3 regions of the Pseudomonas sp. 15C genome follow, and region 2 is predicted to be linked to each of the others. Evidence: riboswitches for the same ligand, from Rfam matches in the RefSeq annotation. Region 2 holds a riboswitch; each other region holds the start of a gene.

Evidence for each region. Region 2 has a riboswitch for cobalamin ahead of cobW (cobalamin biosynthesis protein CobW). Riboswitches for the same ligand answer to the same signal wherever they lie in the genome.
Region 1: linked by a shared signal. The riboswitch ahead of ACYYKW_RS18855 (ABC transporter substrate-binding protein) and the one ahead of cobW (cobalamin biosynthesis protein CobW) in region 2 are both predicted to bind cobalamin.
Region 3: linked by a shared signal. The riboswitch ahead of cobO (cob(I)yrinic acid a,c-diamide adenosyltransferase) and the one ahead of cobW (cobalamin biosynthesis protein CobW) in region 2 are both predicted to bind cobalamin.

The regions. Positions count from the first base shown of each region.
Region 1 is NZ_JBUDGD010000039.1:41,394-52,021, forward strand. Features, by position in the region: gene ACYYKW_RS18825 (efflux transporter outer membrane subunit) at 1-955, shown strand, start outside; gene ACYYKW_RS18830 (ABC transporter substrate-binding protein) at 1,199-2,215, opposite strand; gene ACYYKW_RS18835 (LTA synthase family protein) at 2,572-4,782, shown strand; gene katG (catalase/peroxidase HPI) at 4,933-7,203, shown strand; gene map (type I methionyl aminopeptidase) at 7,284-8,075, opposite strand; partial or broken gene ACYYKW_RS18850 (ParD-like family protein) at 8,072-8,440, opposite strand; cobalamin riboswitch at 8,653-8,846, shown strand; gene ACYYKW_RS18855 (ABC transporter substrate-binding protein) at 8,989-10,002, shown strand; gene ACYYKW_RS18860 (FecCD family ABC transporter permease) at 9,999-10,628, shown strand, end outside.
Region 2 is NZ_JBUDGD010000013.1:52,037-62,664, reverse strand. Features, by position in the region: gene ACYYKW_RS09810 (SET domain-containing protein) at 1-4,124, opposite strand, end outside; gene nfuA (Fe-S biogenesis protein NfuA) at 4,391-4,975, shown strand; gene cobM (precorrin-4 C(11)-methyltransferase) at 5,076-5,822, opposite strand; gene ACYYKW_RS09795 (cobalamin biosynthesis protein) at 5,901-6,314, opposite strand; gene ACYYKW_RS09790 (CbtA family protein) at 6,311-7,012, opposite strand; gene ACYYKW_RS09785 (CbtB domain-containing protein) at 7,024-7,221, opposite strand; cobalamin riboswitch at 7,339-7,560, opposite strand; cobalamin riboswitch at 7,645-7,856, shown strand; gene cobW (cobalamin biosynthesis protein CobW) at 7,957-9,027, shown strand; gene cobN (cobaltochelatase subunit CobN) at 9,031-10,628, shown strand, end outside.
Region 3 is NZ_JBUDGD010000041.1:32,741-43,368, reverse strand. Features, by position in the region: gene cobC (alpha-ribazole phosphatase family protein) at 1-456, opposite strand, end outside; gene cobT (nicotinate-nucleotide--dimethylbenzimidazole phosphoribosyltransferase) at 453-1,508, opposite strand; gene cobU (bifunctional adenosylcobinamide kinase/adenosylcobinamide-phosphate guanylyltransferase) at 1,505-2,026, opposite strand; gene ACYYKW_RS19285 (cobyric acid synthase) at 2,173-3,624, opposite strand; gene cobD (threonine-phosphate decarboxylase CobD) at 3,621-4,613, opposite strand; gene cbiB (adenosylcobinamide-phosphate synthase CbiB) at 4,606-5,514, opposite strand; gene bluB (5,6-dimethylbenzimidazole synthase) at 5,511-6,161, opposite strand; gene ACYYKW_RS19265 (cobyrinate a,c-diamide synthase) at 6,158-7,558, opposite strand; gene cobO (cob(I)yrinic acid a,c-diamide adenosyltransferase) at 7,555-8,166, opposite strand; cobalamin riboswitch at 8,248-8,471, opposite strand; gene ACYYKW_RS19255 (hypothetical protein) at 8,635-9,219, shown strand; gene ACYYKW_RS19250 (PQQ-dependent sugar dehydrogenase) at 9,286-10,599, shown strand.

The DNA.
Region 1 (10,628 bases), on a different contig from region 2:
GCAAAGCTGGCTGGCCACCGAACAGGCGCGGCGCAGCGCCGAACTGAGTCTGGTGGCCAACGTCGCCAATGCCTACCTGACCTGGCGCGCCGATCAGCAGTTACTGGTACTGAGCCGCGACACCCTCGCTGCCGACGAACAAAGCCTGCACCTGACTACGCGCAACCGCGAAGCGGGCAAATCCTCAGCGCTGGAACAAGCGCAGGCACGCACCAGCGTCGACAGTTCGCGGGTCAATCTGGCGCGCTACCAGCGTCTGGTCGCACAGGATCTGAACAGCCTGACGCTGCTGGTCGGCGCGCCGGTGCCAGCGCAATTGCCGGCGCTCCCGCTGGCCAGTGAACTGGTATCGCCACTGCCGGCCGGGCTGCCATCGGATCTGCTGCAACGGCGCCCGGACATTCTCCAGGCCGAATACCAGCTCAAGGCCGCCAACGCCAATATCGGCGCAGCCCGTGCAGCATTCTTTCCCAGCGTGAGCCTGACGGCCAATGCTGGCACCGCCAGTCGCGATCTTTCCGGGCTGTTCAGCGCAGGCTCCGGCGCGTGGACATTCCAGCCACAGATCAGCCTGCCGATTTTCAATGGCGGCAGCCTGCGCGCCAGTCTGGATTACGCCCGGCTGCAGAAAGACGTCGCCATCGCCGAGTACGAAAAGTCGATTCAAACGGCGTTTCAGGAAGTCGCCGACGGACTCGCGGCGCGCAGCACCTATGAACAGCAGCTGCAGGCCCAGCGCGATCTGGTCCAGGCCACCCAGGATTACTACAACCTCGCGCAGAACCGTTATCGCAACGGCGTCGACAGCAGCCTGACATTCCTCGATGCGCAGCGTTCGCTGTTCACTTCGCAACAAGCCTTGATCAGCGACCGGCTGGCGCAGTTGGTGGCTGAGGTCAACCTCTATACCGCGTTGGGTGGTGGCTGGCGGGCAGGTGAAGCGGTGGCGCGGTGATCTGCGGTGGTTTCCATGATGAGCATGGGTGTTCGGCTTGAGTTTCAGGGTGGAGCTACCCCTCATCGGAACGCCGCCCGCCCAGCCCTCTCCCCCTGGAGAGGGAGCCGATTTGTGGGCCGTTCAAAACTTTCGTTCGACTCGGTATCGCAGGTTGGCGTATCTCTCGCATGCACCTCGGTCAGTCCCCTCTCCCTCTGGGAGAGGGCTAGGGTGAGGGGCTTTTGATCCTGGCGCGGAACATCAACTCCCCGCCCCACCATGCGCCTCTTCAAAGAAGTAATCCTTCCAGCTTCCCGCCTTGTTTTTCAATACGCCCAATTCCTGCAATTTCTCGGCATAGATAAACGTACGCTGCGGCACCACCGTGAAGTCGATCTCCGGGTCGTTGACGATCTGCTCCACCAGCGCCAACGGCAACTTCGACTGTTCGACCCGAATATAGGCCTGGGCCGCTGCCGGTTTGTCAGCCTTGATGATTTTCTCGGCCTCGGCCAGGGCGTCGTAGAACGCCTTGTAGGTCTTGGGGTTTTCGTCGTGGAATTTTTCCGTGGTGTACAGCACGTTGAACGTCGCCTGGCCGCCGAGTACGTCGTAGGAGCTCAGCACTTTGTGCACATTGGGGTTCTGCAACGCCTGATACTGGAACGGCGGGCTGGAGAAATGCGAGTTGATCTCCGAGCCACCAGCGATCAGCGCGGCCGTCGCATCGGGGTGCGGCAGGCTGACGGAAATGTCGTCGAACTTCTTGTATTGGGCATCACCGAACAGCCTGGCGGTTTCGATCTGCAAGGTGCGCGACTGGAAGCCCACCCCTGCCGCCGGTACGGCGATGCGGTCTTTGTCGCTGAAGTCCTTGAGGGTTTTGATATTCGGATTGTTGGTCAGCAGGTAATTGGGCATCGAGCCGAGCGCGGCGATGGCCTTGACGTTCTGTTTGCCTTTGGTGCGATCCCACACGGTGAGCATCGGCGGCACGCCGGCCGAGACTACGTCGAGCGAACCGGTCAGCAGCGCTTCATTCATCGCGGTGGCGCCGGAAATGCTGTTCCAGTCGACCTCGATGTCCAGGCCCTGGGCTTTGCCATGTTTCTCGATCAGTTGCTGGTCGCGGACCACGTCGAGGATCAGATAACCGATGCCGAACTGCTGGGCGATGCTGATCTTGCCCTCGGCCTGAGCGACCGAGCTGAACAACGCTGTGCCCGCCAGGGCGGCGGCCAACAGGGTCAATGCGGAACGTTTCAACGGTGTGGGCATGACAACCTCGCAGCAGGGGGTGGTTTGCTGAAAGGCCTGACTTTATCGCTATAAAAAATAGAAATTAAATATCTTTATTGCATATCGATAGCACTGGACGCTGAGCGTATGCCTTGCGCTGCTACAACGTCGAACGTTAACAGCCTGACACAATAAAACCCCGGGAAAATCCCCATCGGCAAACAGGCCGTTCGCCGCGCTCCACCAGCAACCATAGGGGTTTCCAGTTGCTTTTCCATTCGCGCCAGCGCTCGTCCCTGCGCATCACCCGAGCGTTTTAAAAGGCAATCAGATGGCCGAGCCTTGCTATCATCGCCCACACTTTTATGACGATTTGATGGCTGGAAGGTCTTTTTGTGAGCGCTCTTTTCAACCGGTTGCGGCAACCACACGCCCGACTGTTTTCTCTGCTGCTGTTGGTATTGATTGTGCCGATGAGCCTGCGCGCGGCGTTGGGCTGGTCGAGCCCGTTGGGTTATCTGTCGGATCTGGCCGTGGGCAGCCTGTTGCTGGTTTTGCTGCATCGCCGTGCGTGGTGGCTGGCTCTGCCGGTGCTGCTGTTGTGGAGCGTGCTGGCGGTGGCGACCGCGGAACTGGTCAGCGCGGTCGGTCGGTTGCCGACGCCTTCCGACATTCATTACCTGGTCGACCCGCAATTCGTGGAAAACTCCACCGGCGGCGGCCTGGCGCACCCCGCACTGGGCCTGACATTGCTGCTGGCATTACTGGTGTGGCTGCTGACCCGCTTCGCCGGCCGCGACCGACCGCTCACGCCTCTGCCCCGTGCAGTCTGGGGCGCGCCGCTGGTGTTGTTCGCTGCGCATTGGGGCGCGCAGAACCTGTGGCCGAACGAAGCCGACCCGTGGCGTTTGTACAACTTGCCGCATCAACTGCTCGCCAGTGAAGTGGCGGACCTGCAGATTCGCGCCGAGGAATGGCTGGACGGCGATGCCGAAGAACCCGCACCGGCGATGGCCGGGCTGACCGATGTCGACCTAAACGGAGAAAAACTGCTGACCGCACCGGGACAGGCGCGCAACGTGCTGATCATCGCACTGGAGGGCATTCCCGGCGCCTACATCCGCGCCAACCGCGAGGCCATCGGCAGTCATTACCAGGAAGACCTGATGCCCAACCTCAGCCGCTGGGCCGAGCGCGGCATGAACACTCCGGATTACGTGCTGCACACGCACCAGACCATTCGCGGTCTGTACGCCATGCTCTGCGGCGACTACGACAAACTCAACAACGGCACGCCCAAAGGCGTGGAAATGCTCACCCTCAACGAGCGCAATCAGGCCTGTCTGCCGGCACAACTGCGTGACCACGGTTTCAGCACGCATTACCTGCAAGGTGCCGGGCTGCGCTTCATGGCCAAAGACAAGATCATGCCGCACATCGGCTTCGATGCCACCCATGGGCTGGAATGGTTCAGCAACAGCAACTATCTGGTATTTCCATGGGGCAAGGATGACAAGGCGTTCTTTGAGGGTGCGCTGGATTACGTTGGCCAGTTGAAGAAACACAAACAGCCGTGGATGCTCACCCTGCTCACCGTGGGCACTCACCAGCCCTACTCCGCACCGGACGATTATCTGCAGCGTTACGAAACGCCGAAGCAGGCCGCCGTCGGTTATCTCGACGATGCGCTGGATCAGTTTCTCAGTGGCCTGGAACGCAAAGGCGTGCTCAAGGACACGCTGGTGGTGATCACATCGGACGAATCCCATGGCATCGACGGCGTGCGTCTGGCCTCCTCGTGGGGGTTCAACCTGACCCTGGCACCGGAGCAGGCGCAACTGCCGCGCCTGAACAAAGGTGTCTATGGTCACGTCGATCTGAGCACTTCGATCCTCGACTACTTCGACCTGCCAGTGCCCTCCGCGCTGAGCGGTCGCTCGCTGTTCCGTGACTATGATTCCGGCCGCGAAATCATGTCATTCACCAATGGCAAGCTGCGCTATCACGATGGCCGCGGCATCTTCTCCGAATGCGACATGCCGCGCCGCTGCCGCTATTACGAAAGCGCTGGTTTCATCGCCGACAGCGCCATTTACAAGGGTCGCTACAGCGGTCATCCGGCCCGGCAGATCGCCGCCCGCGCCAATGCCCTGGACCTGTCGCTGCTGCGCACACCGCTCAATCATCGCTACCAGTTCGGCAGCAACAACATCATCCCGCTGCAAGCGCAGATCAAGGATGACTGGGCCGACAACCTGATCGGTGCGCAGTACCTGGAAATGCCCAAGGGCTCGCACACTCGCGTCCGCCTGACCGTGCGCGCGGTCGACCCGCAGCAAGCGGCGTACATACAACTCAAGGCCAAGGAGTTCGAACAGGACGTGCAGCTGGGCTTACCGGCGGAAATGGTCGCAACGGCGGATCAGCCGCTGGAAATGGACTTCAGCTTTGAAAACCCGCAACAGCGCAAGGCGTTTTCGTTTCATTTGCTCGGTTACGGGCAAGGCGCGGTGGAAGTCAGTGACTTCAGCGTGATCACTGAACTGCCGGGGCAAGAGGACATTCTCGACGATGTGCCCGATGACGACACGGCGCAATCGAGCTGATCCCGCTGACCCGAAGCAGCGCGGCGCTGAGAGAGTTTGCCTATCGGCGCGCAATACCTGCGCTATTAGCTGGTTTGCCAAGTCGGGTCTAGCCTTACAAGTCCGAAGTCGGCACCAGCCGGCCGCAGCAGACCTGATAGGGACTCGAACATGGCAAGCGAATCGAAATGCCCGTTCAACCATGCCGCCGGTGGCGGCACGACCAACCGAGACTGGTGGCCGAATCAACTGAACCTGAAAATCCTCAGTCAGCACTCGCCCAAGTCTGACCCGCTGGGCCAGGACTTCGACTATGCCAAGGCGTTCAATAGCCTGGATTTTCAGGCGCTGAAGCAAGATATCAGCGCATTGATGACCGATTCTCAGGACTGGTGGCCGGCGGACTTCGGTCACTATGGCCCGCTCTTCGTGCGCATGGCCTGGCACAGCGCCGGCACCTACCGGACAGCCGATGGTCGCGGTGGCGCCGGCTCCGGTCAGCAACGGTTCGCCCCGCTCAACAGTTGGCCGGACAACGTCAGCCTCGACAAGGCCCGCCGCCTGCTCTGGCCGATCAAGCAGAAATACGGCCGCAACATTTCCTGGGCCGATCTGATCGTGCTCACCGGCAACGTCGCGCTGGAATCCATGGGCTTCAAGACCTTTGGTTTTTCCGGTGGTCGCGCCGATGTCTGGGAACCGGATGAAGACGTGTACTGGGGGTCGGAAACCGAATGGCTGGGCGGTGACAATCGTTACGGCAAGAGCAACGGCCCGGTACAGGAACCCGGTGACGGTACGCTGGTAGCCGAACCGGATCTGCACGGCAAGGAAGAAAGCCGCACCGATCAGGGCGAGCGCAATCTGGAGAACCCGCTCGCTGCGGTGCAGATGGGCCTGATTTATGTGAACCCGGAAGGTCCCGAGGGCAACCCGGACCCGGTCGCCTCGGCCAAAGACATACGCGAAACCTTCGGCCGCATGGCCATGAACGATGAAGAAACCGTGGCGCTGATTGCGGGCGGCCACGCGTTCGGCAAGACCCACGGTGCCGGCCCGGCCGACAACGTCGGCCCTGAACCGGAAGCGGCCGGCCTCGAACAGCAAGGCCTGGGCTGGAAAAATGCCTTCGGCACCGGCAAGGGCGCAGACACCATCACCAGTGGTCTGGAGGTGACCTGGACCTCCACGCCCACCCGCTGGAGCAACAACTACCTGGAAAACCTGTTCGGCTTCGAGTGGGAACTGACCAAGAGCCCGGCCGGGGCGCATCAGTGGCAACCGAAAAACGGCGCCGGCGCCGGCACGGTTCCGCATGCCCATGACCCGAGCAAAAAGCTCTCGCCGACCATGCTCACCTCTGATCTGGCGCTACGGTTCGACCCGGCTTACGAGCAGATCTCGCGACGCTTCCTGGCCAATCCCGAGCAATTGGGCGACGCCTTCGCCCGCGCCTGGTACAAACTGATCCACCGCGACATGGGCCCGCTGTCACGCTACCTCGGCCCGGAATTGCCCAACGAAGAATTGCTCTGGCAAGACCCGTTGCCGGACGTCAGCCATGCGTTGATTGACGACAGCGACGCCGCCGCGCTGAAAAGCAAAATCCTCGCCTCAGGCCTGTCGGTTGCGCAACTGGTCTCAACGGCGTGGGCGGCGGCCTCGACCTTCCGCGGCTCGGACAAACGTGGCGGTGCCAACGGCGGGCGTTTGCGTCTGGCACCACAGAAGTTCTGGCAAGCCAACCAGCCAGAGCAACTGGCCCATGTGCTGCAAACCCTGGAGGGCATTCAGAGCGAATTCAATGGCGCAAGCACTGGCAAGAAAATCTCGCTGGCGGACCTGATCGTGCTGGCCGGCAATGCCGGGGTCGAGCAAGCCGCACAGAACGCTGGTCATTCAGTGAGCGTGCCGTTCTCGCCCGGGCGCGTGGATGCCTCGCAGGAGCAGACCGATGTCGAATCGTTCGGCTTCCTTGAACCGATTGCCGACGGTTTCCGCAACTACAGCAAAGGCAAATACACCGTCGCGGCTGAAACCCTGCTGATCGACAAGGCGCAACTGCTGACCCTCACCGCCCCGGAAATGACCGTACTGCTCGGCGGCCTGCGGGTGTTGAATACCAACGTCGGGCAGACCCGGCATGGTGTCTTCACCGATAAACCCGAAGCGCTGAGCAATGACTTTTTCACGAACCTGTTGGACATGGGCGTGGAGTGGCAACCGACGACGCGCGATGCTGATGAATTCGAAGGACGGGACCGCAAGACCGGCGCGCCGAAATGGACCGCAACCCGGGTGGATCTGGTGTTCGGTTCCAATGCGCAGTTGCGCGCGCTGGCCGAGGTGTATGCCAGTGCGGATGCACAACAGCAGTTCGTCAATGACTTCGTCAAGGCCTGGACGAAGGTCATGAACCTGGATCGGTTCGATCTGAAGTAACGGCCAAAAGAAAACGCCGCTTGTTCAAGCGGCGTTTTTTATGCGTTGGATTTCACGAATTCTGACCGCCAAACGCAGTATCAACTGATAGCCGCATACCCCTCGATCTGATCCGGCCACGCCGTCAGCACTTCAAACCCGGTCTCCGTCACCGCCACCATGTGCTCCCACTGCGCCGACAGCGAGCCATCCTTGGTCAGCACCGTCCAGCCATCGGGCATGTTCTTCACGTGGCGTTTGCCGGCGTTGAGCATCGGTTCGACGGTAAAAATCATTCCCGCCTTGAGCTTCATCCCTTGATTGGGAAAGCCGTAATGCAGAATCTGCGGTTCATCGTGGTAGATCTTGCCGATGCCATGGCCGCAATACTCGCGCACCACGCTGAAGCCTTCCTTTTCGGCGAGGCTCTGAATCGCGTAACCGATATCGCCCAGCGTGGCGCCCGGTTTGACCGCGCGAATACCTGCGCACATGGCGTCATAGGTGGTCTTGATCAGATGTTGCGCTTCAGGCGTGGCCTCACCGACCACGTACATGCGGCTGGTGTCGCCGAACCAGCCGTCCTTGATCACGGCGATGTCGAGGTTGAGGATATCGCCATCCTTCAGCGGAGTAGCAGAAGGAATGCCGTGGCAGACCACGTCGTTGACCGAGGCGCAGACGGTTTTCGGGAAGCCGTGATAACCGACGTTGGCCGGAACGGCTTTCTGTACGTTGACGATGTAGTCGTTGCACAGCCGATCCAGTTCATCGGTGGTCACCCCGGCCTTGACGTGGGGTACCAGCATGGCCAGCACTTCGGCAGCCAGTCTGCCGGCCGCGCGGGATTTTTCGATCTCGGCCGGGGTGTTGAGCTTGATCTGGTTTCTCATGCGAGGGCGACTTCCTGTGTCAGTTGGTGCAGGTCGAGCCCGCCATTCTGCTCGGCGCGGATCAGCAAACGGCAGATCGCGCTGTGGTCGAGGTTGGGGTGCAACTCGGCGAGCATGCCGATGCGCATCCAGTGCTCGGCCTGCGCGTTGATCGAGCGGCTGAGTGCATTGCTGGAGATGCGCAGGTTTTCGTGCATGTCTTCGGAAATTTTTACGATGCCCATGGAGGTAATCCGATACGGAATGTATATGGATCGTATATTAGCGTTGGGGGTTCGCGGATTGCAAATCCGGGTTGTGACGTTTGTTTTTTTCAGGATCTGCAGGCGGGTGGCTAGAGGCATGCGGTCGGCTTTGGACTTGTGGTGGCCCCGCCCCTCACCCCAGCCCTCTCCCCCTGGAGAGGGAGCCGATCTTCGTTAGCTTCTGAATTTGTGTTCAGCTCGGTACTCGGTGTGGCCATATGTCGCCCAAACACCGCGGTCAGTCCCCTCTCCCTACGGGCGGTCCGACGTTTCGGGAGGGTTAGGGTGAGGGGCTTTTCAAAAGATTCATCTCCCCCTCATCCCCCCAAATCGTCTACCATGCCGCCGCCGGTTTCCGCATGGGATTAATAGGGAATCCGAGGTGCTTGTTCAGCATCGATCGGAACTGCCCCCGCAACTGTAGGTGCCGAGCCTGCTCCTCGACTGCCACTGGGTAACCCCCGGGAAGGCCGGAGCCAGGCGATGACGCATCAGTCAGGAGACCTGCCGGCACAATGACTACTAACCGGCGGGGTGTCCGGGAAGGACATCGTGCCGTGCGCGTTTTTCGCGTGATGACCGGCCTTGCGTTATTTCCTGATGGCGCTTGATGGTGTGTTTCCAAACCGTACCCGCCCTCCCCGTACGGTTCCATTGGAGACTGCCCCATGCTGCTGCCCCGTATTGCCACCCTGTTCACCAGTCTGGGCCTCTGTGCCTTGGCGCAAGCGGCGCCCACGGTTTATCCGCTGACGATCGAGAACTGCGGCAGCAGCCTGACGTTTCAGCACGCCCCGGCACGCACGATCACCATCGGCCAGGCCGGCACGGAAATGCTCTATGCCCTGGGTCTGAGCGACAAAGTCGTTGGCACTTCGCTGTGGTTCAACGACGTGCTGCCCCAATACAAGGCGCAGAACGAAAAGATAGAGCGCCTCGCTGATAACGAACCGAGCTTCGAAGCGGTGATCGGCAAGCGCCCGGAACTGGTCGCCGTGGAGCTGGAATGGATGGTCGGCCCGCAAGGTGCGGTCGGCACCCGCGAGCAGTTTCATGAGTTGAAGATTCCGACCTACCTGCTGCCCTCCGATTGCGAAGCCAAGGACAACCTCGTCGGCTCCGATGGCACGCGGCTGGCGCCGTTTCGCATCGACAGCATCTACAAAGGCGTGAGCCAACTGGCGCAGGTTTTCGATGTGCAGGCGCGTGGCGAACGGCTCAACGAACGACTCAAGGCCAGCCTCGCGCAGTCGATCGCCACGGCGAAAACCCAGCAGCGCAAGGATGTCAGCGCTGTGGTCTGGTTTTCCAGCGCCGAGATGGACATCGAGCCGTTTGTGGCCGGGCACAAAGGCGTTCCGGATTTCATGCTGAGCACCCTGGGTGTGCGCAATGTGGTCGAGTCGGATGAAGAATGGCCGACCGTGGGTTGGGAAACCATTGCCAAAGCCAACCCGACTTTCCTGGTCATCGCGCGCATGGATCGTCGGCGTTTCCCGGCTGACGACTATCAGAAGAAACTCGCGTTCCTGCGCAGCGACCCGGTGACGCGCAACATGGACGCGGTGAAACACAACCGCATCATCATCCTCGATGCCATGGCCATGCAGGCCAGCCTGCGCACCTTCGACGGCCTGGCGCAACTGGCCGCCGCCATCAATGCCTACGACCTGGCGCCATGAGCAGACGCCTGATCCGTTCGCTGCTGGTACTGCTGACGCTATCGGTTGCGCTTATCGGCGGCGTGGCGATCGGTGAGACTTCGATCGAGCCGGGCGTGGTGCTGCAAGTGCTGGCCAACAAGCTGTGGGGCGCCGGTTATGTGCTCGACCCGATCGATGAAGGCATCGTCTGGAATTACCGCCTGACCCGCGCACTGGTCGCCGCTGCCTGCGGCGCCGGGCTGGCAACGTGCGGGGTGATCTTGCAGTCGCTGTTGCGCAATCCGTTGGCCGATCCTTATCTGCTGGGCATCTCCGCCGGGGCCTCGACTGGCGCGGTAATGGTCGCCTTGCTTGGCGTGGGTGCCGGGCTGGTGTCGCTGTCGGCCGGCGCGTTTGCCGGTGCGGTGACGGCATTCGTGCTGGTGATTCTGCTGGCACGGGTCAGTGGTTCGGCCAACGGTACCGGGCAGATCATTCTGGCCGGGATTGCCGGCTCGCAATTGTTCAATGCGCTGACCGCATTCCTGATTACTCGCTCGGCGAGTTCCGAGCAGGCCCGCGGGATCATGTTCTGGCTGCTCGGCAACCTCGGCGGGGTGCGCTGGCCGTCGGTGTGGCTGGCGGTGCCGGTGGCCCTGCTCGGG
Region 2 (10,628 bases):
TCGACTTTGGCAAATACCGACAACCCCCGTTCCGGACCGTCGAGCGGTCGTCTGACCTCGAGACGACTGACCAGTCTGTCGTGATGGCGGCCTTCATCGGCGATCCATTCCTGAACGTCTTCAGTGATTCTGCGCGTCATTTCCTTGAGTCTGGCACCCTCAAACCCAGCGAGAAAACGATTGGTTTCGGTGATGGTGATATTGTCGATATCACCCTCCAGTTTGCGCGTCAGACTGATCCTGACATCCGTTGGGTCCTGAAGAATCGGGGCATTGTTATTGATGTGATGCCCAAGCGAAGGGGTCAGATCCGTGGCGCGGGCGTTGTCTGGCGCAGCATTTTCCAGTCGAGGTCGTTTGGAACTGCCAGCAGTCGGCGGCGAAAGTGGCCCTGTTTCGCGGGGCGAAGGCGGCTGCGGCATCTGCCAGGAAGCGGATTTTATCCCGGCACCGGGGGGAAGGGCCTTTCGAGCGCGCATGAGCGCTGAATCCGAGGCTGCAAGCAATTGCAGACACTCTGGAACCGCACTTCTTAATTCACCCCGATTATTGACAAAAGTTGACCAGAGCACCGGGTCGAGATTGTTGTCATCGAGGAACGTACTCATGGTGCGGGCCGACCCGGTAGCGATGTAACGCACTCGCCATTGTTCGATGTGTCCTGCGGTCAAAGGCGTGAACGCCTGGTTGTGGGCATATTTCTCCAACACCTTGCCCGGTGCCCGGAACGAGCCATCGGTGTTGACGTGGGAAATGAAGTCCGTCGGGTCAAGATTGTGCGTGGCGGCGAAGCCTTCGCGGCTGAGGGTGTTGCGGCCTTCTTGCGACATGCTGCGCCAGTCCCGTAGATGCTCGTAGGTGACGACCGTACGCGCGGTGTCGGCCCGATCCAGTACTTGTTGGCCCAGCGGTTTCAATTGCCCTTGTGTGTGGACGAATTGCCTGAAAGCGGCCGGGTCCAGCCGATGTTTTTTCGCGAACGCCTCAAGGGTGACCTCCAGCACGTGCTCGCTGAACTGCGACCACTTCTGCAGATGCAACGGGGTTGTCACGGTGGGATCGTCAGGCGCGCCGCCTCTGACCCGGATTTCCCGGGTGTACCAGTGACCGGGTTTTACCGATGAGAGGTTGATCGACAGGTCACGGTTGTTTTTCGGATTGACCAGTACCACGGAAAAGCTGTTTTCCCCGGTCTGCGCGGTCTCGTGAATGAATCCATAGGAGTTTTCACGTATCTGGTAAACGGCGACGGTGCCGTGTTCATCAATGTTGCAAATGAACTTCTGGTTGTATTCAGGGCGGAAAAAAATCCCTCGCGAGTCGGCCTGGAGACCGGAAATCCAATGGGGCTGAACAGCGTGGGGGCGCAGCAGCGGGCTGTTATTGCTTATCACAGTTACCGGCTCGCGATAGCGAGGGCCGAAAGCCTTGTTGGTCAGCGCATCGATGAGCCGATAGTCCGCCGCATCGACGCTGCCGACGTTGCGCATGGGAATGTTGGCGATCCCTTCGACGGTGCACAGCCGATCACCGGGCTGGCGCGGTTTCCAGGTGGTCGGGTCAACCGCGATCAAGTGCTGAGCGGTCACCGTACCATCGCGCAGTTGGGCAATGCCAAGGCGCGCCTGGCGTACCGCCGCAGCGCCGATTTTACGCAACGTAAAGCGACCGAGCTTGAGCAATCCCAATACTGACTCCAGCGGGTTGAGTTCGCGCAGCGTCGAGATCAACAGCGTTCGCGTCAGGGTGGCGAATTTTGGCAGGGCGAGGCGAATGCCGATCTTGCCTGCGAGGCTGACCACCCGCGTACAGCCGGCGAGGTATTTTCCGATGGGCAGGGCAAACGAAACGATGTCGGTGAACAGGCCGAGCCCGCCGCGCTCGATACGTTGCGACTCGCCGGATGCCAGGTCGTCAATGGCGCCCCAGAACGGCACGAACATTTTTCCCCAGAAACTGAGGTCCTCGAGAAAATCCCTGCCGATATCCGTGCTGCGCGTGGCCTTGCGGGTGTCTTCGAGCAAGGCCGATTGATCTTTGTAAAACAATTCTCGAGCAATCATCGCCGCGAGATTCTCCGCCCGGGCAGAGGTCAGGTTATTTGCCGCAAAGGGCAGGGTGCGTGTCGCTACGTCGGGGGCGCGTTGCTCAATGGCAACCGCGATGAATTTTTCGCCGACCTGCTCCATGATCAAGGTGGCGTGCTGATGCACTCTGGGTTTCGAGCCGTCGCGGTAGGCTTCCCAGTCAAAAGGCATTTCGGTGCCTTTTCTGAAAGCGCCGCGACTGGTGCGGCTGCTGGAACCGACTTTCTCGACCTTGATCTCACCGCCGACAGGCAGCGAGTCGATGTTTTCGCGCAAACGCACGATACCCGCGAGCGGGAAGACTTCCATGTAGCGGGCCTTTGCCGGATACACCGGGTTGACCATTCTCAGAATGAACCCGCAGCGGCCACGCACCGCGTCGGTGTTGGTCTTGTTCTCATGTTCGACCTGCGTGTCGTTGAGCGGCAGCCGCAGCGAGTAAACAGTCACTTCGTCCCGCTCAAGATCACCCCGGCATGCGGGCAGGTACTGGGCGAGCAATGTCTTGATCAGGGACTTATAGGCGGCTCCTGGAGTGATCAGCCAGGCATCAAACGCTTGGTCATACGCCGCGTCTGACTCATAGCGAAATCGACTCGGCGGGCTCAGCGCGAGGTTGTTCAGGGCCTTGAGCATTTCTTGCTCATGCTGTTCCAGCGTGCTCAATGCCAGTTCTATTTCGCTGACCGGGTAAGCCGTCTGACGTGTGGCGAACAATCCCATCGCCGCCGCCCACTCCACCGTCGGGCGGACCTTGGCAGCGGCAACCAGTCGCTGTTGCTCGATATCATGCGCAAAAGCCCGAAAATGCTCTGCCGGCAGGTTGAGCAGCTGTTCAAAAGTCATGTGCCGCGATGAGCCGGGCGCGACGGATTCGGCAAGTATGAAACCACTCTTGAAATTGACCCAGGTGCTCGACGTGGCATACGGCAGTGCGTCGGGGATGTCCTGAACCCACGCTTCGCTGGCCACATTGCTCTTCATGATGGCCACCGCTAACAAGGCAATGGGCCGCTCGACGTGAAGTGATCTTTGAAATTCTTCGATCAATGATTTGTGTATGGACGAATAACTACAGGCGGGCTCGATCAGTATCTGCAACTCGTTTTGATTGTTGGTGTGCGCGCCTGGTTTGATGCTCAGCCAGAGCGCTCGCCACAACAATTTCGTCAAAACACTGGCTGGGCCATCTTGCTTGTTCTTTGCGGTGTACCAATCCAGTTCCCTGGCAATACGTTGCGCCAGTTGCAGGTTATCGGCCGACTGCAAGGCTGTTTCCAGAAGTGCTACCGGCGTGGTTTGGCTCAACGTTTCAAATCTGCCACTGGGTTTCACCGGTACGACATTTGCCAGCAGGCAGCGTGAAGTTTCGGCTTCGATCTGGCGGACAACCCGCATGATCGTTTCTTCGCCTTCAGCGCTGAACAAGTGTTCGAAGTCGCTGACGGGACCGTGATGCCCGAGCAGCCATAACGCGCGATGCTCAACCAGGTTGTGCAGCAGGCGCTGCCAGTCGGCATGTTTGGCGGGACGCCGCGGAATCAGCGCGTACCAGGCCAGCACCAGGTCGAAGCGCACCGAACCGTCACTTTTAAGCCCGTTGCCGACCTTGCGGTAGATATCCAGCAAGACATCCACGTCGATCGACCAATATATCGGCACATCTCTGAGCGTTACCGAGTGACCGGCGATCGGGAAAACTTCCGCAGGGTCAGGTGTTGGCGACTTCGTGGAACTCAACTGAAAGGACAGAAAGTCTTCCAGGAAATCGTTGCCCAACAACGATTGATCGACCTTGGCAGGCATGGAGAGATGCGTTATGAAATCTTCGTCTGTCTCGAGTTTTTTCAAGACGCGAAAGGCTTCCTTGCACTCGCGCCCCAATTCAGAGGTGGCGGGCGGGTAGTAATAGAGCTGACTGGCATCCATGTTGACGTTATCGTCGATGAGCTCATGCAGGTAACTGATCAGGTGGTTGAGATCCTGCAATCTGCGCGGGGGCGTCTTGTTGTAGAAACTGGATAACGAAGTAGACATTCAAGGCCTTTGAACCGTAGCGGCTGGAAAAATAGTCGAAGGCGTTGAATATAAGGGCGTGGAAAACTCGCAGAGGTATACATATATATGGCGCGAATGTGCTTGGGTTTCCATTTGTTAACAGGGTACTCGCCGTTCAAGCGCAGCCTTCTTCGCCGTCAGCGAGCGGGTGAGGGTACGCGCGCCGCTTTTTCCGACAAAAATACTGGGACTTTGTCCCGCGCGCCGATTGGCGTAAACTGCGCCCAAGCCTGCGAGGAGTTTCCATGACCGCTATTACCATTACCGACGCCGCCCACGACTACCTGGCTGATCTGCTGTCCAAGCAGAACACCCCGGGCATCGGCATCCGCGTCTTCATCACCCAGCCTGGCACCCAGTACGCCGAGACCTGCATTGCCTACTGCAAGCCGGGCGAAGAAAAACCTGAAGATACGGCGCTGGGGCTGAAAAGCTTCACCGCGTATATCGATTCGTTCAGCGAAGCGTTTCTCGACGACGCCGTGGTCGACTACGCCACCGACCGCATGGGCGGCCAGCTGACCATCAAGGCGCCAAACGCCAAAGTACCGATGGTCAACGCCGACAGCCCGGTCAACGAGCGCATCAATTACTACCTGCAAACCGAAATCAACCCGGGGCTGGCCAGCCACGGCGGTCAGGTCAGCCTGATCGATGTGGTGGAAGACGGCATTGCGGTGTTGCAGTTCGGTGGCGGTTGCCAGGGCTGCGGCCAGGCCGACGTGACCTTGAAGGAAGGCATCGAGCGCACGCTGCTCGAGCGCATCCCTGAGCTCAAGGGCGTGCGCGACGTGACCGACCACACGCAGAAAGAAAACGCCTACTACTAAGGCGTTCGCTGCGAATATGAAAAACGGCGCCCCGTGAGCGCCGTTTTTTTATGCCCCCGCTTTACCCAGGGTGGGAGCGAGCCTGCTCGCGAAGAGGCCATCAAGGGCGATAAAGATGCGCATGCCCCGCCCGATACAACGACGACTCGCTGAACACCTCACTCCCCAGCACCCGCCCGACCAGAATCAATGCCGTACGCCGAAAGCCTTTCGCTGCAACCTTGTCCGCAATGTCCGCAAGCGTGCCCACCACCCAATCCTGATCCGGCCACGTCGCCCGGTGAATCACCGCAATCGGACAATCCGCACCGTAATGCGGCAACAACTCCACAAGAATCTTCTCCAGATGATTGACCCCCAGGTGAATCGCCATGGTTGCACCATGTCGGGCCAGATTGCCCAGTTCTTCGCCCGCCGGCATCGCAGTCTTGTCGGCATAGCGAGTCAGAATCACGCTTTGCGACACATCCGGCAGGGTGAGTTCGGCTCCGAGCAGCGCCGCACAGGCGGCGGTGGCCGTCACGCCCGGAATGATCTCGAACGGGATACCAAGCTCACGCAGATAACGAATCTGCTCACCGATCGCGCCGTACAGGCTCGGATCACCGGAATGTACCCGTGCGACGTCATGGCCGTCGGCATGCGCGGTCTTGATCAGCTCGATGATCTGCTCAAGGTGCAGCTCGGCACTGTTGACCACGGTTTGCGCCTGGTGCCCCTCGAGCACTGCGGCGGGTACCAGTGAACCGGCATAGATGATCACCGGACAGTGGCGGATCAACCGTTGGCCTTTGACAGTGATCAATTCCGGGTCGCCGGGGCCGGCGCCGATGAAATAAACGGTCATCGTTGGATCCTTGGAGAAGAGGCGCGACAACGCTTCAGATGAAGATTGTTCATGATGGATGGCGGCGATTATCAGGATTTACGCGGCGCCGGCCAACGCCAGAGTGGCTTGAGCGTATTTTTGTCGGCTGATCAGCAGCTTTGCCGGCGCCTGCAGGAGTTGTTCGGCAAGCGCCAGCGCTGCGCTTTCCGCCACGCCGTAGCAGCCGGTGCGTTCGTAAGCGATTTGCGACTGGTGGCTGAGCATTGACTGGTAACCGGCCAATTCCTCGCTGCTGAAGTACAGCAGGGGCAAGGCCAGTTGTACGGCCAGTTCTTGCAGGCCCGGTTCGTCGCGCTTCAAATCGATGCTGGCCAGGGCCTTGATTGACTTGAGCTCGATGCGGTGCGCCTGCAAGGCCTGGTCGAGCAACGCGCGCAGCGTGCTGGTCGGACAGCCGCGTTGGCAGCCGAGGCCGACCACCAGCGTGGACGCCGCGCGGTCATCGCTCATGCGTGGTAGTGACCGTCGCTGTTGCGGCGGAACAACCAGGCGCTGATCAGGCCCAGGGCCAGCCAGAACGCCACGTTGGTCAACTGCGAAGCGATCTTGAACTGGCTTTCCAGCGCCTCGGGCGCGAGCATTGAATGCACCAGCGGCTGCGGCGCGCCGATCACATGCGGCACGGCGAGAATCGCTACACCGAGCAGCTTCATCAGCCAGTGCCGGCTGAAGGCGATCAGCGACAGGCCGACGGCGGTCGAGGCCGCAGTGCCGATCCACCACATCTGCCGCGACGCCAGATCAGCCGCAGCGGTGCCCGGCAATTCCGGCGGCAGGCCCAGCGTTGGCGCCAGCACGAACGTCGCGTAACCGGCCAGACCCCAGAGCAAGCCTTGCGCGGTGGAGCGCGGCGCTCTCAATGTATACAGGCCGGCAAGCATCAGGGCGAAACCGACCGCCACCACCAGATTGCCACCGGTGGTCGAAACCACGCGCTGCCAGCCGTTTTCCGGCTCCCAGGCTTCGCCGTCATGGCTGTGCGCCGCGGTGCCGGCCGCGTGTTCGTGGACTGCGGCGACCGGCTCGGATTTTTCATAGGTTTCCGCCTGAAGAATCAGCGGCGAGACCCAGAAGCTTTGCAGCAGCGTGAGGAGCAGGGCGGCCAGCAGGCCAGTGAAACCTGCGGTTTGCGCAATTCGCTTGATCATGTCGAGAGGTCTCAGTGGCACGGAAACGCAGCGCTGTGGCGGGTGTCGTGGGCCGCGTTGTGCACCGCTTCGATATGCGAGAAACCGGCGAAATACACCAGGCCCGCGCCGAGAATCGAGGCGAAGGCGGCGGCAATCAGGCGTTGGCTCAGGGTGGTGGTGCTGGCGATTTTATCCGTGTTGCTGCCGGTGCTGCTGATGATCGACATGGCGCTTCCCTATAGTGTAAGGGGCAGTCGAACGCATGCGGACCCTGCGTGACGGACACGCAGAGGTACGAACAGCGCCCGCCCACCGCGGGTTTGTTATGTCCAGTGACGCCGATAGCGCACTGTGTGTTGCGGGCCGGTCTCCGGGCTCGCGAGGGGTTGGCGCCTGGCCGACCTGCAAGCGTCACCTTCCCATGCCGGGTTGGCACAGTGGTTTTGACGCTTCGCTCGCTTACCGTTGCGGGGGCAGCACCGGACTGACATGGCTCTGAGTAAAGCACATGATTCACCGGTTTCCCGTTTCACCCTGTGAAGGGCACCCGTAACAAGGCGTACAGGAGAGCATGCGGGTGGGTTTGAGTCAATTTCGGGCAGTAGTGAATATCCACGAAACCAAAGCATTGACCCATCATCAACCCATGCGTAGCCTTGCGCCTTCGAGGTTCTTCGGCATCTGTCGAAGCTAAGAAGGGAACGCGGTCAAAGCCGCGGCTGCCCCCGCAACTGTGAACGGTGATGTTCGCTGCAACGCCACTGCCAGCTCGGTCCACGAGCCCGCGGGAAGGCGCAGCGAATGCCAGGCCCGGCGCCTGAACACTGTCAGCCAGGAGACCTGCCTCGTCACAGATTCTCACTTTCAACCGGGCGGGGTGATCCGGTGGCGAATACTTCCGGCGCGCCTGCGCGTGGCCGGTCCTCGTCCCGTATGCCCGCCGCTTGCCAAAGGGCATACCGATGAAAACACTGGCCAAACTCCCCGTCACCATCGTCACCGGTTTCCTCGGTTCGGGCAAAACCACCTTGCTGCGGCACATGCTCGACAATGCTCAGGGCCGGCGCATTGCGGTGATCGTCAACGAGTTTGGCGAGCTGGGCATCGACGGCGAAATCCTCAAGCAGTGCACCATCGGCTGCACCGAAGAAGAAGCCAGCGGCCGCGTTTACGAACTGGCCAACGGCTGCCTGTGCTGCACCGTGCAGGAAGAATTCTTCCCGGTGATGCGCGAACTGGTCGCGCGTCGCGGCGATCTCGATCACATCCTCATCGAAACCTCGGGCCTGGCCTTGCCCAAGCCGTTGGTGCAAGCCTTCCAGTGGCCGGAAATCCGCAGCGCCTGCACCGTTGATGCGGTGATCACTGTGGTCGACAGCCCGGCCGTGGCCGCCGGCACCTTTGCCGCGTTCCCGGATCAGGTCGATGCCCAGCGCAAGCTTGACCCGAACCTCGATCACGAGTCACCGCTGCACGAACTGTTCGCCGACCAACTGGCCAGCGCCGATCTGGTGATCCTCAATAAAGCCGACCAGACCAGTCCAGAAGATCTGGCGCGCGTGCGCGCTGAAGTCGCCGAAGAGTTGCCACCTGCGGTAAAAATCATTGAAGCGAGCAACGGCCGTCTGCCGCTGGACGTGCTGATCGGCCTCGGTGCCGGTTCCGAAGAACACATCGACAGCCGTCACAGTCACCACGACCATCACCACGACGGTGATGACGATCACGATGACCACGATCACGACGCCTTCGACTCGATCTCCATCGAACTGCCGCAAGCCGACGAAAGCCTGCTGCTCGACGCGCTGACGCAACTGGTGGTGCAACACGGCATCCTGCGCGTGAAAGGCTTCGCCGCGATTCCGAACAAGCCGATGCGCTTGCTGATTCAAGGCGTAGGTACGCGCTTCGACAAGCATTTTGACCGTCAGTGGGGCGCCGACGAAGCGCGCGTAACGCGTCTGGTGTTGATCGGCCAGGAATTGGATGCAGCGCAGCTCGAAGCGCAACTGCGCGCCGCGCTCAGCGTTTAAGTCATGCACCTGCTCAGGACCCAGCCCGGCGGTTTCGTCTCGGATGACAACATTGCCGACCTTGGCCAGACGCCCGCCGAGTTGGTGATCCTGTGCAGCGGCGATTCCAGCCTTGCGCTGCTCGCCGAAGCGGCGCAGCAGTTGCCGCAGGACTACCCGAGCCTGCGCCTGGCCAACCCGATGCAGGTGCAGAATCACGCCTCGGTCGATCTGTACGTCGATGAAGTGTTGCGCCACGCCAAGCTGATTCTGATTTCGCTGCATGGCGGCATCGCCTATTGGCGGTATGGCGTCGAGCGCCTGGTGGAATTGTCCGAGCGCGGCGTGCAAGTGATTCTGGTGCCGGGCGACGATCGCCCCGACCCGGAACTCAGCGACTTGAGCACCGTCAGCGCGGTGGACCGTGACCGTCTCTGGCAGTTCTTGCGTCAGGGTGGACTGGGCAACGCGCTGGATTTTTTCCGCTGCCTGGGCAATCGCTGGTTCGCCCGCGATTACCCGTGGGGCGAGCCGCAAACCTTGCCGCGTACAGCGATTTACCACCCGACCAAAACTACTGCTGCCCTGAGTGACTGGCAAGCTGAATGGCTGCCCGCACAACCGGTCGCGGCGCTGCTGTTTTACCGCTCGCACCTGCAAGCAGCCAACACTGGGTTCATCGATGTGTTTTGCCAGCGCATGCAAGCTGCGGGGCTCAATCCTTTGCCCATCGCCGTGGCCAGCCTGAAAGAACCCGGCTGCCTGACGGTGGTCGAGGATTGGCTGGACGAAGTCGAGGCCGGGGTGATCCTCAATACCACCGGTTTTGCCCAGTCCAGTCCCGAAGCGCCGCACCTGCGACCGTTTCGCCGCAATATCCCGGTGATCCAGGCGATCTGCGCCCAGGACAACGAGCCCGGCTGGCGCGACAGCGAGCAAGGCCTGGGCCCGCGCGATCTGGCCATGCACATAGCCTTGCCGGAACTTGACGGGCGCATCATCAGTCGGCCGATCAGCTTCAAGGATCTGGCCTGGCGCAGCGAGCGCAGCCAATCGGATGTGGTGTGCTATCGCGCGCAACCCGAGCGCATGGATTTTGTTGCTGAACTGGCGCGGCGCTGGACTGCTCTGGCGCGGGTACCGAACAGCGAAAAGCGCATCGCGCTGATTCTCGCCAACTACCCGACCCGCGACGGGCGCATCGGCAACGGTGTCGGCCTCGACACGCCAGCGGCAGCGCTGAATATCCTGCGTGCGTTGCAGGCTGAGGGCTATCCGGTTTCGGCCGATTTGCCAGGCAGCGGCAGCGAGTTGATCCAGCAATTGCTCGGCGGCGTCAGCAATGACCTCGACACGATTGACCTGCGCCCATGCCAGCAAAGCCTGGCGATGGACGCTTATATGGCGATGTTCGATGCATTGCCTGAATCCAACCGCGCCGCTGTGATCGCCCGTTGGGGCGCGCCGCACAACGACCCGATGTGCCGCGACGGACGCATGATGATCGCCGGGCTGCGTTTCGGTCTGACCTTCGTCGGCATTCAGCCAGCGCGTGGTTATCAGGTCGACCCGAGTGCGGTTTATCACGACCCGGACCTGGTCCCGCCGCACGCTTATCTGGC
Region 3 (10,628 bases), on a different contig from region 2:
ACGCATCACGCCGCCATGGCTGACCAGCAGAACTCGCTCGCCTGCGTACGTTGCGTACAGCCGTTCAATGGCCGCCAATACTCGCGCGGAAAAGTCGCTGACCGCTTCTCCATCCGGTGGCGTAAAGGCATACGGATCGGCCCAGAACAGCCCCAACGCCTCGGCGTCAGTCTCCATCAGCGCCGCCGCACTTTGTCCTTCCCAGGCGCCGAAATGCAGTTCCTGCAAATCCTTGTCCAGATGCACGCTGAGGTTCAGTTGTTCGCCGAGTTCGGCGGCGAACCGCGCGCAACGCTGCAACGGCGAGCTGACGATTCGATCCCACGGCCGACCCGCGACCACCGCTGCGCGCATTTGCGCCCAGCCCAACTCGGTCAGCGCATCATCGAGGCTGCCGCGCAGGCCGCCGCCCAGTTCGGTTTCGCCATGACGCAGCAGATGAAGATGCAAGGTCATGCCGGACGATCCGCCACCGCCGCTTCAGCGAACGTTGCCATTTGCCCGTGCAGGTCGCAGGCCAGGCGCAACAGCGGCACCGCCAGCGCCGCGCCGCTGCCCTCACCCAGGCGCAGACCGAGTTCCAGCAACGGCTCGGCCTGCAGCGTTTCGAGAACATGCCGATGGCCCGGCTCGGCACCGCGATGGCCGAACAGCAGCCACTCGCGGCAGGCCGGGTTCAGGCGCACCGCGACCAGCGCAGCGACTGTGCAGATAAAGCCGTCGACCAGCACCGCAACACCCTCCTGCGCCGCAGCCAGATAAGCGCCGACCAGCGCGGCGATTTCGAACCCACCGAGGTTGAACAGCGTCTGCAACGCATCGCCGCGCTGTGCCGCGTGCAAGGCCAGGGCGCGCTCGATCACCTGCGCCTTATGGCTGACGCCTGCGGCATTCAGCCCGGTGCCGGGGCCGGTCAGGTGCGCGACCGGGCAATCGAGCAAGGCGCAGGCCAGGGCGCTGGCCGCCGTGGTGTTGCCGATGCCCATTTCGCCGCCGATAAACAACTGCGTGCCTGCCGCTTTTGCCCGCAACAGGCTGTCACGACCGGCCTGCAAGGCTGACTCGCCCTGGGCCTGGGACATTGCTGCGCCGTGGGCGAAGTTCGCCGTGCCCGCGCCGATGTTTACATGCCGCACGCCCGGCAGATTCAGCGCCGGATTCACGGTGCCCAGATCGACCACTTCCAGCTGAGCGCCGAGCTGTCGCGCCAACACGCTGATCGCCGCGCCGCCGCTGACGAAGTTGAGCAGCATCTGCCCGGTGACTTCCTGCGGGAACGCCGAAACGCCCTCCGCTACCACGCCGTGATCGCCGGCAAAAATCGCGATCCAGATCTGCTCCAGCGTCGGTTTGACCTGCCCTTGCAGGCCGGCCAGTTGCACCGCGATCCTTTCCAGCCGACCGAGCGAACCGGCCGGCTTGGTCAGTTGCTGCTGCCGCGCCGCCGCTTGTTCAACGGCGTTGTTGTCGACCGATTGGCACGGGTTGAGCCACCAGGCTTGAGTCATAACGCAGGTCCTTTCAGAGTCAGGGGCAGGCCGGCAACGGTCAGGACAACACGCTGACAACGCTCGGCCAGAGCTTGATGCAGCCAACCGGCTTCATCGACATAGCGGCGAGTCAATTCGCCCAGCGGCACGACACCCATACCGGTCTCGTTGCTGACAAAAATGATTTCACCCGGCAACGATGCCAGGCCATCGAGCAGCGCCTCACGCTCGGCGACGAGGCGTTCGGCGTCGTCGAGCATCAGCAGATTGGTCAGCCACAACGTCAGGCAATCGACCAGCAGGCACCGCTCGGCGCTGGCGGACTCGCGCAGAACCCGGGCCAGTTCGAGGGGTTCTTCGATGAGCGCCCATTCAGCCGGACGGCGGGCACGATGGTGAGCGACGCGCGCGTTCATTTCGCCATCGAGTGGTTGGCTGGTGGCGATGTAGGTCACCGCCAGATGGCTATCGCTGGCGAGTTTTTCTGCCAGGCGACTTTTGCCGGAGCGGGCGCCGCCTAGGATCAGTTGGAGCATCGGAACATCCTGAAAGTTATTTATTGAGGCGGCTGCAGTCATCGCTAGCAGGCTAGCTGTGCTCCCACAGTGGACAGCGGTTGTTCATGAACTTTGTATACGACGCGAAACCCTGTGGGAGCTAGCCTGCTAGCGATGCATTCACCTCAGATCCCACAGAGCTCACGCAACAACCCGGTATCCAGATGCTGCTCCACCAGATCCGCCAGGCGTTCGATATCGCGCTCGCGCAGGCCGTGGTAATCCACCGTCTGCACATCGCTCAACCCGGCCCAGCGCAGCATCGCCACACTCGCCTCTGGCGATTCGAACAAGCCATGCAGATAGGTGCCGAACACCTGGCCGTCATCACTCTGCGCGCCGTCGCAACGACCGTCATCGAGAAACACTGCTGCGTTCTCCAGCGCCGGCCCGCGGGTGACGCCAGCATGGATTTCATAACCACTGACCGCCGCGTTTTCCAGCGCCAGCCGCCCGCGCACGTTGCGCAATTGCTTCTCGGCTTCGAGCGTCGTTTCAAACGCGAGCAACCCCAGCCCGGCGCTGGAACCCGCTGCGCCTTCCAGGCCCAACGGGTCGTGGACCTGCTCGCCAAGCATCTGCAGGCCGCCGCAAATGCCCAGCACTTTGCCGCCGTAACGCAAATGCCGGTTGATAGCGGTTTCCCAGCCATTGGCGCGCAGATACGCGAGGTCGCTACGCACGCTTTTCGAGCCGGGCAGGATGATCAGGTCCGCAGGCGGAATCACCTGTCCCGGCCCGATAAATTGCAGATCGACCTGCGGATGCAAACGCAGCGGATCGAAATCGGTGTGGTTGCTGATGCGCGGCAGCACCGGCACCACGACTTTCAGTACTTGCTCAGCCTTGTCGGTCTGGCGCTGGTCGATGCCGTCTTCAGCCTCAAGATGCAGATCCAGCACATACGGCAATACGCCAACCACCGGTTTGCCGGTGCGCTGTTCCAGCCAGTCGAGGCCCGGTTGCAGCAAGGCGATGTCACCGCGAAAGCGGTTGATGATGAAGCCTTTGACCCGCGCCTGTTCGCTCGGCGACAGCAACTCCAAAGTACCGACCAGATGAGCGAAGACCCCGCCACGATTGATGTCGGCGATCAGCAGCACCGGGCAATCCACCGCTTCGGCAAAGCCCATGTTGGCGATGTCGCCGGCACGCAGATTGATCTCGGCCGGTGAGCCGGCGCCCTCGACCATCACCAGTGGATAGGCGGCGCTGAGGCGTTCGTGCGAGGCCAGCACCGCTTGCATGGCGATGGCTTTGTAGTCGTGATAGGCGACGGCGTTCATCGTCGTCACCGCTCGGCCGTGAATGATCACTTGCGCGCCGGTGTCGCTGTTGGGCTTGAGCAGCACCGGGTTCATGTCGGTGTGCGGTTCGAGATGAGCAGCCTGCGCCTGCACCGCTTGCGCGCGGCCGATCTCGCCGCCGTCCGCCGTCACCGCGCTGTTGAGCGCCATGTTCTGCGGTTTGAACGGCACCACCGCGACGCCCTGACGGGTCGCCCAACGACAGAGCGCCGTCACCAGCGTACTTTTACCGGCATCCGACGTGGTGCCCTGCACCATCAGCGTGGTCATGGGTGTTCCTTACGGTAGGCGTCGAGGGCGTGTGCGAGTCGCAGCTCATCGGCGGCATTGCCGGGCAGACCGAAACGCAGACTGCAGTTGTGGGTGAACAGGCGCAGAAGAATGCCGCGCCGGGCCATGAAGTCGTGCAGCGTTTCGGCGTGCTCGGTAACCAGCCACTGAAACAGCGCGCAGCCACCCTGCGGCTTGAAGCCGTAGCGCTCGAGCAACGCCGCCAGCCGTTCGCTGGCTTCATCGCTGCGAATCCGCTGGCGCGTGTGATTTTCGGTGTCTTGCAGACACGCCTGGCCGAGCACCCGCGTCGGCCCGCTGACCGCCCACGGTCCGACCTGTTCGGCGAGCAGTTTGAGCAACTTGCGCTCAGCCAGCACGAAGCCCAGACGCACCCCGGCCAGACCGAAAAACTTGCCGAACGAGCGCAACACGATCAGGCCGATCTGGTGGCTATGGGCGGCCAGGCTCAAATGCGGCGTGTTGTCCATGAACGCTTCGTCGACCACCAGCCAGCCGCCGCGCTGGGCCAGCCGCGCGTGCCAGTCGAGCAGGCGCGCCGGGGTCAGGCTGAGGCCGGTCGGATTATTCGGGTTGACCACCACCAGTACGTCGAGGCTGTCGAGAAAGAACTCGACTTCCTGCTCCAGCACTTCGCGAACGATGTAGCCACTGCGCCGCCACGCCTCGGCATGTTCGGCATAGCACGGTGACAACACGCCGACCTTGCCGGCACGGCGCAAGCGTGGCAGCAACTGGATGGCCATCTGCGAACCGGCCACCGGCAGCACTTGCGCGGCGCCGTAGTAATCGCACGCCGCCTGCTCCAGGCCATCGTCGGTTTCCGGCAGGCGAGCCCAGGCGCGCAAGGGGATTTCCGGGATCGGAAAAGGCCACGGCGCCAGGCCGCTGGACAGATCCAGCCAGTCGGCTTCGGCAATGCCGTAATCGTGTGCAGCCTTGCGCAGTCGGCCACCGTGCTCAAGCATAGAATTCAGCCCCCACGCAAAGAATCAGCAGCCATAACCATACCCCGCGCTGGACCAATTGCCAGCCGCGGTCGATGGAATCGGCATCGGCGGGGGCGCCTTCACCAAGTTGCGGGCGCTCGTGCAATTCACCGTGGTAAATCGCCGGCCCACCCAGCTCGACGCCGAGTGCGCCAGCGCCAGCCGCCATCACCGGGCCGGCGTTGGGGCTGTCCCATTGTGGCGCCTGGGTGCGCCAGCACTTGAGCGCGAGGCGGGTTTTGCCGAGCAGCGCGTAGGTCAGCGCCACCAGCCGTGCAGGAATGTAGTTCAACACGTCGTCGATTTTCGCCGCCGCCCAGCCGAAGCGTTCGAAGCGTTCGTTGCGATAGCCCCACATCGCGTCCAGCGTGTTGCTCAAGCGATAGAGCACCACGCCCGGCGCACCGGCGACGACAAACCAGAACAGCGCAGCAAAGACCGCATCGCTGCCATTTTCCAGCACCGATTCGGTGGCGGCGCGGGCCACGGCGTTGCTGTCGAGCTCGTCGGTCTGGCGGCTGACCAGATAGCCGACGCGAGTACGCGCTTCGGCCAGATCGTCGGCGCGCAATGCCGCAGCCACTGGCGCAACATGTTCGCCGAGACTGCGCATGCCGAGGGCGCAGTACAGCGCAAGAATCTCGATGATCCAGCCGACATAGGGTGCCCAGGAAAACGCCGTGGCGAGCAGCGTCAGCGGCAGCACCGCGATCACCCACGCGGTCACACCATGGCTGCGCCAGCCGCGGCCACCGGCGTTGAAACGTTGCTCGATGCGCCCGGCAAAATTGCCGAACGCCACCAGCGGATGCCAGCGTTTCGGTTCACCGAGCAGCGCATCCAGCGCCACCGCGGCGACACTCAACAACGCCACACTCATTGACTCACTCCCCAGTAATTTTCGTACAGCAATTCGTTCAGCGGTCGCGCCTGCGCCCAGCCTTCGAGGACCAGCATCGGCGCCGGGTAGAACTCTTTGACCGGGCCCAGACACAGCACGGCCAGCGGCTTGGCACCCGGCGGCAAGTGCAGCAGATCGGCCAGCGCCTGCGGCTCGAACAGCGACACCCAGCCCATGCCCAATCCTTCGGCACGGGACGCCAGCCACAGATTCTGGATCGCGCAGGACAGCGAAGCCATGTCCATCTCCGGCAGCGTGCGCCGGCCAAAAATGTGTTTTTCGCGATCGTCCATCAGCGCCGCCACCAGTACTTCGGCGCAGTCGTTGATGCCTTCGACCTTGAGTTTCATGAACTCGTCGCTGCGCTCGCCAAGGGCCTCGGCGGTGCGCACGCGTTCTGCTTCCACCAGATGCTGAATCTGCCCGCGCAGGGCGCGGTCGCTGATGCGGATGAAACGCCAGGGCTGCATCAGGCCGACACTTGGCGCTTGATGGGCGGCTTCGAGCAAACGCCGCAACAGTTGCGGTTCAACAGTGCCGCCGCTGAAGTGACGCATGTCGCGGCGTTCGGCGATGGCTCGGTAAACCGCTTGGCGCTCGGCTTCGGAGAATGCGTTGTCGGTCATGGCCCCATCGCTGGCAAGCCAGCTCCCACAGTGGACGGTGCAATACCTGACGAAACGTAATCCCCTGTGGGAGCTGGCTTGCCAGCGATGGCGGTCTCAAGACCGGGCGCAAACAGCGCAGCGACAGCCGCAGGATTCGACGGAAAATAAAAGTGCACATAAGAAGCCGTCATCCGCCCTTCACGGTAGACCGCCTCGGCCCCTCGCCCACCGTTCGGGCTCAGCCCACGGGCAATCGGCGTCAGTTCGGTGGTCGTCAGCGAATGGTGATACGTGTGCCCGCGCAACGAGCCTTCCGGCAGATCGACCGCCTGCAACGCCAACGCCGCCAGACGCTTTTGCATCACCGCCTCGCCCCGCAACAACCCGACCAGTTCAGCGCGGGTGCCTTCGACATCGGTCAGCGAATCGAGCAGATAAAGCATGCCACCGCACTCGGCCAGCAACGGCTTGCCTGCCGCATGGTGCGCGCGGATCGCCTCGAGCATCGCAGTGTTCTGTGCCAGTGCAACGTGGTGCAGCTCAGGGTAACCGCCCGGCAGATACAGGCTGTCCGCCTCGGGCAATTGCGTGTCGCGGATCGGCGAGAAGAAGCTCAACTCGGCGCCCATCGCCCGCAACAGATCGAGGCTTGCGCCATAGGTGAAGGCGAATGCTTCATCACGGGCCACGGCGATCCGCACGCCGTGCAACAACGGCTCAGCAGCAGTCACGTCCGGCGCTGCGAATTCGACGACGGGCGGCAAGGCGACTTCGCAACTGCTGGCCAGTGCGTCGGCGGCAGCGTCGAGGCGCAGGTCCAGATCATTCAGTTCGCTGGCCTGCACCAGGCCAAGATGGCGACTCGGCAGCTCGATGCCGGTCTCGCGCGACAACGCGCCGTACCAGCGCAGGCCTTCGGTGAGGCTGCCTTCGAGCAATTGCGCATGACGCTGGGTGCCGACGCGGTTGGCCAGCACCCCGGCGAACGGCAGGTCAGGCTGATATTTCGCCAGGCCCAGCGCCAGTGCGCCGAAGGTCTGCGCCATGGCGGTGCCGTCGATCACTCCGAGCACCGGCACGCCAAAATGCCGCGCCAGGTCGGCGCTCGACGGCGTGCCGTCAAACAGGCCCATCACGCCTTCGATCAGAATCAGGTCCGCGTCGCCGGCGGCTTCCCACAACAGGCGACGGCTTTCCTGCTCGCCGACCATCCACATGTCCAGTTGATAGACCGGCGCACCGCTGGCGCGCTCGAGGATCATCGGGTCGAGAAAGTCCGGGCCGCATTTGAACACGCGGACCTTGCGCCCCTGATTGCGATGCAAACGGGCGAGCGCGGCGGTGACCGTGGTCTTGCCCTGGCCGGAAGCCGGCGCGGCAATCAGGACGGCCGGGCAGTGACGGGGCTGATTCAAAGTTCGACGCCTTTCTGCGCTTTGATCCCGGCCTGGAACGCATGCTTGAGCATGCCCATTTCCGTGACCGTATCGCCCATCTCGATCATTTCCGGCTTGGCGCCGCGCCCGGTCACCACCACATGCTGCATCGGTGGCCGCGCCTGCAAATCGCTGAGCACCTGATCGAGATCCAGATAACCGTGCTTGAGGGCGATGTTCAATTCGTCGAGCACCACCAGCCCGATCGACGGATCGCGCAGCAGTTCGCGAGAAACTTCCCACGCCGCCGTGGCAGCGGCGATATCGCGCTGACGGTCCTGGGTCTCCCAGGTGAAACCTTCGCCCATCACATGGAAGCGCACTTGCTCGGGGAAGCGGCGGAAGAACAGCTCCTCGCCCGTGCTGTTGCGGCCCTTGATGAACTGCACCACGCCGCACTGCATGCCGTGGCCCATGGCGCGGGCGAGCATGCCGAAGGCCGAGCTGCTTTTGCCTTTGCCATTGCCGGTCAGCACCAGCACCAGGCCGCACTCGTCGGGCGAATTGGCGATGCGTTCGTCGATCACGGCTTTTTTGCGCTGCATGCGCGCCAGATGGCGTTCGTCGCGCTCGGGGGAATCGGTCATGGGGGAGCTCTCCGTTGAGACGGGTAAACGGCGGGCAGGCACAAGAATAGACGGCAAAAAGCCTGGCATCGCCCACCGTGATGCCGCTGGATGGATCAGGCCGGTCTCCGGGCTCATGAGCGGCGTTGGCCAGACTGCGCGCCTTCCCGCTGTTGAGCAGTGGCATTGAACGCAGTGTTCACTCATTTACCGTTGCGGGGGCAGCGCCGGGATCGTCGTGGCTTCGCGTGAAGACCACCCTCACCGGCTTCCCTGTTTCACTCTGTCGACGCAGGTCACAGAGCACCTGAAACAAGCGGCGAAGGTTAGAGGGTTGGGGGTGGAGCGTCAATTAAAGAGGCGGCCAACGGGCGAGAAACTGCCCTCAATCAATTATCTGCCGGCAATCTTGTGCCAGACTGTGACAAGTGATATCAAAGAGCCATGCTTTTCTCGAAAAAGCACACCACAACAATAAGGACGATGACGATGCAAGGCATGATCATCAGCAACCCGCGCCTGGAATTCCTGCGCCCGGTGCTTGAACGCTGGTTTGACTGTATCGACCGCTACAACACCGTGCGCGGCGACGGCGATACGCCGTACTGGCATGATGAGAAAGCCAACCTCGGCCTGCTCTCGGCCGCCGCCTGGATGGCCGAACTGGTGACCTTGAACGACACCGTCACCCGTAAACAGAACGAAGACGGCGAGCGCAATGCCCGCGCCGATCTGTTTATCGCCGGCAGCGAAGACCGCGCCTTCATTCAGGCCACACAACGCTGGCCAAGGGCGAACAACCTCAACCTGACCCAACCCCTGGCCGATATAACCTCTGACGCCAAACGCATCAGTTACGCCAGCGATCTCAAGCTCGGCTGCCTGTTCGTCGCCCCGCAAAAGGCCCAGCACAGCGCCAGCCCCGAAGAATTGCAGGACATGGTCGACGACCTGCAAAAGGAACACACCTGCGCCGTGGCCTGGTATTTCCCCTACGCCTACCGCAAATTGCACAGCGACGCGGGCAACTATCACCCGGGCATCGCCGTGCTGTTCAAGGAAGCCCGCGGTTGAGCAGTTGAACCATCGGGCTTGCGCCCTCCTCTATGGTTAGGAATGCATTCATAGGGAAGATCAGCAATGCGCAAGCCCCACCTCGTTTTCGTCATCGCCCTCGCCGGCGGGCTCAGCGCCTGCGGCGAAACCTCCAGCCTGCAGGTCTCCGACGGCACTGGCCCGTCGCCGAAACTGCCGGAACCGAACAAGACCCTGATCCCGACGGTGAACATCGCCCCCGCGATCGGCTGGCCCGAGGGGGCAAAACCGACGGCCGCGGCCGGCACTCAGGTCGCCGCGTTCGCCGAAGGCCTCGATCATCCGCGCTGGCTGTACGTGCTGCCCAACGGTGACGTGCTGGTGGCCGAAACCAATGCGCCACCGAAACCGGATGACAGTAAAGGCATTCGTGGCTGGGTGATGAAAAAGGTCATGGGCAAGGCCGGCGCCGGCGTACCGAGCCCGAATCGCATCACCTTGCTGCGCGATGCCGACAAGGACGGTGTGGCCGAGACCCGAACGGTATTTCTACAAAACCTCAACTCGCCGTTCGGCATGACCCTGGTCGGCAACGATCTGTACGTGGCCGATACCGATCGCCTGTTGCGCTTCAACTACGAGCCCGGCGCCACCGAGATCAAGACCCAGCCGATCAAGGTCGTCGATCTGCCGGGCGGCACGCTGAACCATCACTGGACCAAGAACGTCATTGCCAGCAAGGACGGCAGCAAGCTCTACGTCACCGTCGGTTCGAACAGCAACGTCGGCGAAAACGGCCTGGATCAGGAAGAGGGTCGCGCGGCGATCTGGGAAGTCGATCGGGCGACCGGTAATCACCGGATCTTCGCCTCTGGCATCCGTAATCCCAATGGCCTGGCGTGGGAGCCCAGCAGTGGCGCGCTGTGGACGGCGGTCAACGAGCGTGACGAGATCGGCAGCGATCTGGTGCCGGACTACATCACCTCGGTCAAGGACGGCGGCTTTTATGGCTGGCCGTTCAGCTATTACGGCCAGCACGTCGACGTGCGAGTCAAGCCGCAGAACCTCGATCTGGTGGCCAAGGCCATCGTCCCGGATTACGCGGTCGGCCCGCACACCGCCTCGCTGGGCCTGACCTTCGCCGAGGGCAACACGCTACCGGCGCAATTCAAGGAAGGTGCCTTCATCGGCCAGCACGGCTCGTGGAACCGCAAACCGCACAGTGGCTATAAAGTGATTTTCGTGCCGTTCAGTGGCGGTAAACCGACTGGACAACCGGTGGATGTACTGACCGGCTTCCTCGACAAGGACGAGAACGCACTGGGCCGCCCGGTGGGCGTGGTGATCGACCCGCAAGGCGGGTTGCTGGTGGCGGATGATGTCGGCAACAAAGTGTGGCGCGTGTCTTCTGCCAAATAACTTTCACCTGACACAAACAACTGTAGGAG